2 regions of the Vallitalea sediminicola genome follow, and region 1 is predicted to be linked to the other one. Evidence: riboswitches for the same ligand, from Rfam matches in the RefSeq annotation. Region 1 holds a riboswitch; the other holds the start of a gene.
The links. Region 1 has a riboswitch for thiamine pyrophosphate ahead of thiT (energy-coupled thiamine transporter ThiT). Riboswitches for the same ligand answer to the same signal wherever they lie in the genome.
Positions count from the first base shown of each region.

Region 2: another riboswitch for thiamine pyrophosphate. It lies ahead of thiW (energy coupling factor transporter S component ThiW); the one in region 1 lies ahead of thiT (energy-coupled thiamine transporter ThiT).

Region 1 covers NZ_BTPT01000001.1:8,311-12,858, forward strand. The annotation lists gene ACX6CF_RS00045 (ABC transporter permease) at 1-902, shown strand, start outside; gene ACX6CF_RS00050 (substrate-binding domain-containing protein) at 1,032-2,003, shown strand; TPP riboswitch at 2,117-2,230, shown strand; gene thiT (energy-coupled thiamine transporter ThiT) at 2,280-2,951, shown strand; gene ACX6CF_RS00060 (hypothetical protein) at 3,090-3,338, shown strand; gene ACX6CF_RS00065 (cytochrome c biogenesis CcdA family protein) at 3,552-4,244, shown strand; gene ACX6CF_RS00070 (TlpA disulfide reductase family protein) at 4,324-4,548, shown strand, end outside.
Region 2 covers NZ_BTPT01000038.1:13,307-17,854, reverse strand. The annotation lists gene ACX6CF_RS16680 (helix-turn-helix domain-containing protein) at 1-261, opposite strand, end outside; gene ACX6CF_RS16675 (alpha-L-fucosidase) at 377-1,858, shown strand; TPP riboswitch at 1,919-2,026, shown strand; gene thiW (energy coupling factor transporter S component ThiW) at 2,165-2,668, shown strand; gene thiD (bifunctional hydroxymethylpyrimidine kinase/phosphomethylpyrimidine kinase) at 2,665-3,456, shown strand; gene thiM (hydroxyethylthiazole kinase) at 3,449-4,279, shown strand; partial or broken gene thiE (thiamine phosphate synthase) at 4,263-4,548, shown strand, end outside.

The DNA of each region.
Region 1 (4,548 bases):
ATGAGTTAGGATTAGTAGTTATATTAGTTTTACTTATTACAATTTTTCAGATGCAATCTAATCATTTCTTGGTAACAAAGAATTTACTTAATATAACTCGTCAAATTTCAATTAACTTAATTGTAGCGGTTGGAATGACTTGCGTAATACTTATAGGTGAAATAGATTTATCAGTTGGTTCCATGGCAGCATTGGTAGGAGTAATTTCCGCTTATGTAATTAATGCTACAGGCTCTATCTTTCTTGGGGTGATTGCTGGGTTATTGATGGGAGCTACTATGGGTCTGATAAATGGTTTGTTGACTGTGTATGGGAAAATACAATCATTTATTGTAACACTTGCCATGATGCAAATAACCCGAGGATTAGCCTTGCTTATCACTAATGGTAAACCGATTTCTAATCTAAAAGAAAAATTTGATTATTTTGGTGCAGGATATGTAGGGGTCATTCCAGTTTCAAGTTTAATAGCAATAGGAATATTTTTAATAGCTTTTATGTTTTTAAATAAAACAAAACACGGTATTTATATTAAATCTATAGGTGCAAGCAGGGAAGCAGCCAAGTTATCAGCTATTAATGTTAAATTATACAGAGTTCTCACTTTTGTAGTTTCTGGTTTGATGGCCGCTGTTGGAGGCATAATTGTAACATCAAGACTTTTATCTGCTCAGCCTACTGCAAGTGATGGATTAGAAATGAATGTTATAGCAGCTGTTATTTTAGGTGGTTCATCACTTAATGGAGGTATTGGTACAATAGTTGGAACTTTACTTGGTGCTGTGATAATCGGCGTTATCAATAATGGAATGAATTTAATGGGTGTTTCAGCATTTTTCCAACAAATAATAAGAGGTTTAATTATTTTAATAGCGGTTTTAGTAAAAAGCAAAGAGAAATAAAAAAGTTTAATAACAATATTACATATGAAGAAACTAAAAAACAGGAACTTGTGAAACAAGTAATAATTTAATATAAATCAAAGCGAGTATTGTAAATCAGTACTTAGCTAAAAGAGGAGGATTTAAATTATGAAAAAAGTATTAGTTTTTATGATGTGTATTTTATTATCCATGAGTTTTGGAGGTTGTGCAAAAAAAGAAACAAAAGAACCAGAGACAAAAGCCCCAGCAGTTAAAGATGCGGAGACAAAAGATCCAGTAGTTAAGGAAGAAAGTTACACAATAGGTTTTGCAGTATCTACTTTGGCAAACCCGTTCTTTGTTACTATGAAAGAAGGAGGAGAATCTAAAGCGAAAGAATTAGGTATGGATATTATAACTCTAGATGCACAAGATTCTTCAGAAACACAAGTATCACAAGTAGAAGATTTAATTGCTAGAGATGTAGACGTAATAATTATTAATCCAGTGGATTCGGATGCAATAGGTGTGGCTGTAAAAGAAGCAAATAAAGCAAATATTCCTGTAATTACTGTTACAAGACCTTCCAATAGTGGTGAAGTAATACAACATCTTGATATTGATAATGCAGAAGCAGGTAAATTAGCAGCAGAAGAAGTTGTTAAAGTACTGGATGGTAAAGGTCAAATAGCTATTTTAGAGGGAATTGCAGGTGCTCCATCAGCAATAGATAGGCAAAAAGGTTTTGAAGATGTAATTAATGAAAATCCAGATATTAAAATAGTCACTAGTCTAACAGCTAATTATTCAAGAGAAGAAGGAGCGGCTGTAATGGAAGATATTCTTCAAGCTAATCCAGAATTAGATGCTGTTTATGCACATAATGATGAAATGGCACTTGGAGCAGTTAGAACTATAAAAGCTGCTAATAGATTAGATGAAATAAAAGTATTTGGTATTGACGCAACTGATGATGCTCTTGTAGCAATTGAAAAAGATGAAATGTCAGCAACAGTAAAACAACAACCTGATTTACAAATGGCAAAAGCAGTTGAAGCGGCAATGAAGGTAGCTAATGGAGAAGAAGTAGAAGAAAAAGTTATCATACCATTATTGTTGGTGAATAAAGATAATCTATAATATTAATTAATTAACTCTATATCGTGATGAGAAAGTAAAGTTCATCACGGTATAGGGTTTTTTAGGTTACCCTTGACAAATATATGAAACAGTAGTACATTATGTGTGAAATAAATATTAGCTAGGGGAGCCAATGGCTGAGAAAGTACATTAGTACATGACAATTATACTGACCCTTATAACCTGATACGGACAATGCCGTCGAAGGGAAGCAGCAAGTGCAGTTTTCATTTGCTTTCAGTCAATTATCTTCCTAACTATAAGGAGGATTTTATTATGTTTCAAGATTTTTTAGATGCAATTTCAAGTGGAAAATTGCAGGATATTGTTACTACCACTTTGGGACAAATTATAATTGTAGTAGTTGCACTACTTCTATTAACAATTGTCGTTTCTGTGGGTAGTAAATCCAAAACTATGAAAACAAAAGAATTAGTCTATTCAGCTATCGCAATAGCTATTGCTGTTGTATTATCACAGCTAAAAATACTTAGACTTCCACAAGGTGGTTCAATTACACCATTTAGTATGCTGTTCATAGTACTTATCGGATATTGGTTTGGTACAACTCAAGGTGTAATCTGTGGTATTACATATGGATTATTACAACTGATAATTAATCCGTGGGTAGTTCACCCTGTTCAATTATTATTAGATTATCCAATTGCATTTGGGGCACTTGGTCTATCAGGACTATTTAGAAAATCACAAAATGGACTGATAAAAGGATTATTCATTGGAGCTTTCGGCAGATTCATATGCCACTTCTTGACAGGAGTCATATTCTTTGCTAGTTATGCGGCTGAAGTTAATATGGATCCAACATTATATTCCATGGCATATAATATTTCTTATATAGCTGTTGAAGTATTTTTGACAGTGATATTACTATTCTTACCGCCAGTTGATGATGCTATCAAGCAATTAAAGAAATCAGCAATTTCTTAGGATAAGTTTAGGATAATAATATAATAATAACATACACTAAACGGAGATAGGTAAAGCTATCTCTATTTTTTATACTTATATAGATTTTCCACCATATAGTAGTTTTACTAAAAATAAATAATAGAAAGGAATAACAATATGAAAAAGATAGGTTCTACTGATAATGAAGGTAATACTGATTTTAACGATCTTGATGGTGTACCAGAAGGAATAATCGAAAAAAAACCAGAACACCAAAATACTAGCAAAGCACATCCTTATATGGGTAATTTGACTTCTCACGAGATTGGTATGATGGCTAAGTCGGGAGCACTGGATGGTGATATGTTCAAAAGAATGATATCAAATGTTGAGCAAGATACAGAAGATGGTCCAACATTGCCTTGATTAGTAGGGGTGTTATGAAGCAATCCTTATAAGTTGAATAGAACTAAATAATTGCTGGCTCTATAGCAATTATTTAGTTTGGATTATATATTAATTAATAATATTAAAAAAGTATGAATTTATTTATTTTAATATAGTAATATAATGATATTGATGATAATATATATATCAAAAGAAGTATAATAAGTATACTTGAGGTTTGGAGGAAAGAATATGGGAAATGAATTAACTTTTTGGGTAGCAATATTTAATGGATTTCTATCTTTTTTTACACCTTGTGTATTACCATTATTACCATTGTATTTTAGTTATCTTGCAGGAACTACAATCACAGACTTAGAAAAGAATAAGAATATCAGAAAGATAATGATAATTAATTCAATAGCTTTTGTATTAGGACTTTCTATACTTAATATAACTCTTGGATTTGGAGCCAAAGTTATTAATAATACCCTTGTGACATATCAAGAATATATAAGAAAAACAGGAGGGGTATTGATAATAATATTTGGACTTTACTTTATAGGAGTATTTAAAATAAAGCTATTCAATAAGGAAAAGAAATATCAATATAAAAATTATAGTCCTAATTTTATAAAATCCCTATTACTTGGAATTACATTCAGTTTTGGCTGGACACCATGTAATGGACCTATTATTGGAACAATACTCTTTTTAGCTAGTTTTGAGAAAAATTATCTGAAAGCAGGAGGAATGATGCTTGTATACTCCATTGGATTCGCAATTCCATTTTTAATATCTGCTATTCTATTAGGTAAGTTCATTAATAACTACAAAAAAATATACAAATACTTTGATAAGATAAAATTGGTTGCAGGAGTATTGATGATTATAATGGGAATAATGTTATTCACTAATACACTGTCATTACTGGTTGTGAAATAAAAATGTATAAGTGTTTTATAAAAGTGAAGAATTATAAAGTAATATAAACTAGAAATTATTATAAAATGAGGTGATTCTATTGAAATTCAATAATAAAAGAAATATTATATTTATCTTAGTCATATTACTTATTCTAATGACTGGTTGTAGTAAAGAAAGAGATAATATTGACGGTAATGATACTAATAATATAGAGTCTGAACTAGATAAAGGAAATGATTTGAAAGATAATACAGTAGACGATAAAGATACAGATGGAGAAATAGCTGTTGGCGATAAAGAAACAGGCGAAGACAATAATATT
Region 2 (4,548 bases), on a different contig from region 1:
ATAAGTTTTTGGGCTTATTGTTGAATAACCATGTGTACAGCCTTCAGGTATAAACATCATATCTCCAGGTTTTGGATAATATGCAACACCATCAATGTATATAACACCATCACCTTTTTCGATAAAATATATTTTACAATAACCTAGATTAGATTGAGTATCCTTCCAAGTTAGTGGAACTTGATTGTAAGCTGATATTATTAAATTAACCCTGAGATAAGACATATATTTTGAAATCATTTTATCTTGTGATTTTGACATTTTATTCTCCTTATTGACTAATTAAAAATATTATAAAAATAGGTTAGTATTTTATATTTATATTATATCACAGACTAATTAAAATATAAATATATAGTGCGAAAGGAGAAAATGTATGAGACAAATAAAAGATTATATTAAAGATATTGAAAAGGTCATTAACGAAGGACCGTATAAAGATACGTGGGAGTCACTTGGAGAATATAAAGAACCCAAATGGTATAAGGATGCGAAATTCGGTATTTTCATTCACTGGGGAGTTTATTCAGTACCAGCTTATGGTAATGAATGGTATCCAAGAAATATGTATATAAAAGGGTCAAAAGAATATGAGCATCATATAAAGACTTATGGTCAACATAAAAACTTTGGGTATAAAGATTTTATACCAATGTTCAAAGGTGAAAAATTCGATGCTGATAAATGGATGGAGCTTTTTGCAGATGCTGGTGCTAAATATGTTATGCCAGTTGCAGAACATCATGATGGATTCCAGATGTATGATAGTGAATTGTCTGAGTTCAATGCAATGAAAATGGGTCCTCAGAAAGATATATTAGGTGCATTAAAAAAAGCTGCAGAAGAGAAAGATATAGTTTTTACTGCATCCAGCCATAGAGCTGAGAATTATTGGTTTATGTCAGGACTCAGAGATTTTGATTCTGGTTTACAAGATACACAGTTTCAAGAGCCTTATGGTCATGCTGTAAAACTATTTGAAAATGAAGAACTACATGAGACTACTCATAATATTCATAGTAAAGGACCATCAACTGACCACTTGAAGAATTGGCTTGTTAGAACTTGTGAACTTGTAGATAAGTACCAACCAAAAGTTGTATGGTTTGATTGGTGGATTCAAAATTTAGCGTTTAAACCATATCTAAAGAAATTTGCAGCTTATTACTATAATAGGGCTGTAGAATGGGGAGAAGAAGTGGCTATCAATTATAAATTTGATGCTTATGCTAAAGGAACTGCCATATTTGATGTTGAGAGAGGTCAATTAGCTTCTATAAGACCTAGATTATGGCAGACAGATACAGCAATAGCTACAAATTCTTGGGGATATACTGAAAACAATAATTTCAAGACACCTGAATCGGTAGTATGTGATCTTGTAGATATTGTTAGTAAAAATGGTTGTCTATTACTTAATATTGGTCCAAAATCTGATGGGACAATAACAAAAGAAGAAGAAAATGTATTAAGATGTATTGGTAAATGGTTAAGAATAAATGGTGAATCAATCTATAATACAGAATATTGGAGTACTTTTGGTGAAGGACCAACAGAAATTATTGAAGGTGCTTTCAATGATGAAAAGCGTTCATCCTTTACAAGTGAGGATATAAGATTTACATACAATGCACCTTATATTTATGCTAATGTATTAAGATGGCCTGATAATAATGAAGTGGTCATTAAATCATTGCAAAAAGGTAGTAAATATTTTGCAGGGGATATAATTGATGTTAAGATTCTAGGCTATGATGATGGTTTGAATTATGAACTGAACGAAAATGGATTAATAGTGTCAATTGATAAGACTATAAATACAACTTATCCAGTATGTATTAAGATAAAGATTAATTAAATTTAAAATCTATTGATTATATTAATTAAATATGTTACCATATACTCGAATATAAAATTGAATATTGGCTAGGGGGGCTAGTATAGCTAGCTGAGATAAAGAACGATATTCTTTGACCCTTGACCTGATCTGGTTCGTACCAGCGGAGGGAAGCTTATCGTAATATTAATTAATATAATGGTAGTAAGGCAATCCTCGGATTGCCTTTTTGTTATTTATAGGTTTGCTTCGCCAATAAACCGTCATTAATATATTTGATTATCTTATCAATAAGTTAATTGATTATTATGGAAAGGAAATGATTACATGAAATTTGAAACTAGAGAATTAGCTTTATCTGGTGTACTTATTGCGCTAGGTGTTGTACTAAGCCCGTATCATATTCCTATTGGTGCTTCAAAATGTTTTCCATGGCAACATCTAATCAATGTAATTTCTGCAATACTATTAGGACCTGTATACGCAGTACTTAATGCAATAGTTATATCCACACTAAGAAATATCTTTGCTATGGGAACATTATTAGCATTTCCAGGAAGTATTTTTGGAGCGCTATTTGCTGGTCTAATGTTTAAAAGATTTGCTAATACATATCTTGCTGCTCTAGGCGAAGTAATAGGAACAGGGATTATTGGAGCTATAATAGCATGTCCAGTAGGTATCTTATTTATGGGCAGACAAGCTGCAATATTTGGTTTAGTAATACCATTTATTATTAGTTCTTTTGCAGGAGCGGTAATAGCTGTATTACTATTTGAACTTACAGCATTAAAAAAATTAGTAATCAAAAAGAAGGTATCTATACAATGAAAACAGCGTTAACAATTGCAGGTTCAGATTGTAGTGGGGGTGCAGGTATTCAAGGAGACCTTAAGACCTTTGATGCCCATGGAGTATATGGTATGAGTGTTATTACAGCTGTAACTGCCCAAAACACTACAAAAGTATCTTATATTCAAGGATTAGAACCTATCACAATTACAAAACAATTAGAAGCTATTTTTGATGATATTAAAGTAGACAGTATTAAAATAGGAATGTTGTTTAACAAACGAATAGTAACAGCTATAGTTAATACTTTTGAACAATATAATCTACCAAAGATAGTTTTAGACCCTGTCATGATATCTACTACAGGAAGGATATTACTTAAGGGTGATGCAATAGAAAGTATTGTAACAGATATGTTTCCGTTATGTAACCTTATAACTCCAAACATACTTGAAGCAGAACGATTAACAGATACAGCTATTAGCAATACAGATGATATGGAAACAGCATGTAAAAAATTATATGAACTTGGTCCAAAAAATATTTTGGTCAAGGGTGGCCATCTTAGAGATACAGCATGTGATGTTTTATTTGATGGTAGTAAGTTTACATATTATAACCACCAAAGAATAGATAACCCTAATACACATGGAACAGGGTGTGCATTATCTTCTGCTATAGCAGCTAATATCAGTAAGGGGCAAAATACTACTGATGCAGTTAAACTGGCAAAAAATTATATTACAAAAGCGATAGCAGGTGGATTTTCAATAGGTTCTGGAGATGGACCAGTTAATCATTTCATAGAAGGGAATTATTATGAGTAACTATATGGATAATTTTGACTTTAGTACAATATATAAAAATTCAATGAAGCCATTAATACATTATATCACTAATTATGTAACTTCTAATGATGTTGCAAATATGACTCTTGCTTTTGGTGGTAGTCCAATTATGGCGGAAGCTATTGAAGAGGTTGATGAAATAACATCAATTAGTAATTGCCTAGTGATTAATATAGGGACTATAACATCTAATAAGTTAAAATCAATAAAAAGAGCAATTAAGGTTGCTAACAACAACAATGTACCTATAATATTAGACCCTGTTGGTGTGGCCGCTACAAGTTATAGAAAAGAAATAGTATTTGATATACTGAATAACTACAAAATTGATGTTATTAAAGGTAATGCATCTGAAATTAAAGCCCTTCTTGGACTAGAGACTAATTCAAAAGGTGTAGATTCAGAAGAAATGGATGTAGAAGATATTGAGGCTATTGGATATAAAGTTGCCAAGACATATAATATTATAGTAGCGATTACAGGGAAAATTGATACTGTTTGTAGTGATAAATATGTTGCTAAAATTAATGACGGTTCTAAAATGCTTACATCTATAACAGGAACAGGATGTATGATTTCACCACTTATTGCGGTAGCATTAGCTAAAACTGGTGATGCTTTTGCAAGTAGTATTTATGGCATTTCAGCTATGAATGAGGCTGCTGTCTTAGTCGATGATAATCTAAAAGAAAAAGAATCGGTAGGGACATTTAAAGTGAAATTACTAGATAGTATTTATAATATGAAAGATAAGAATTTTATAGATAGAAAGAAGGTAGTTGTCAATGAAATTTCAAAATGAATTATATTTAATTTCAAAACAATATCCAGACTTTAATATTCTACTAGATAAGACTGAACAAGCCCTTAGAGAAGGAATATCTATTTTTCAATATAGAAGTAAAGAAGAAGATAAAGAGCTATTATATAATGAAGCTACAAAAATAAAAGAATTATGTGATAAATATAATGCTTCTCTTATAATAAATGATAGAGTAGATATTGCGAAAGAAATAGGAGCAGAGGGTGTTCATCTTGGACAAGATGATACCAGTATTAAAGAAGCAAGAG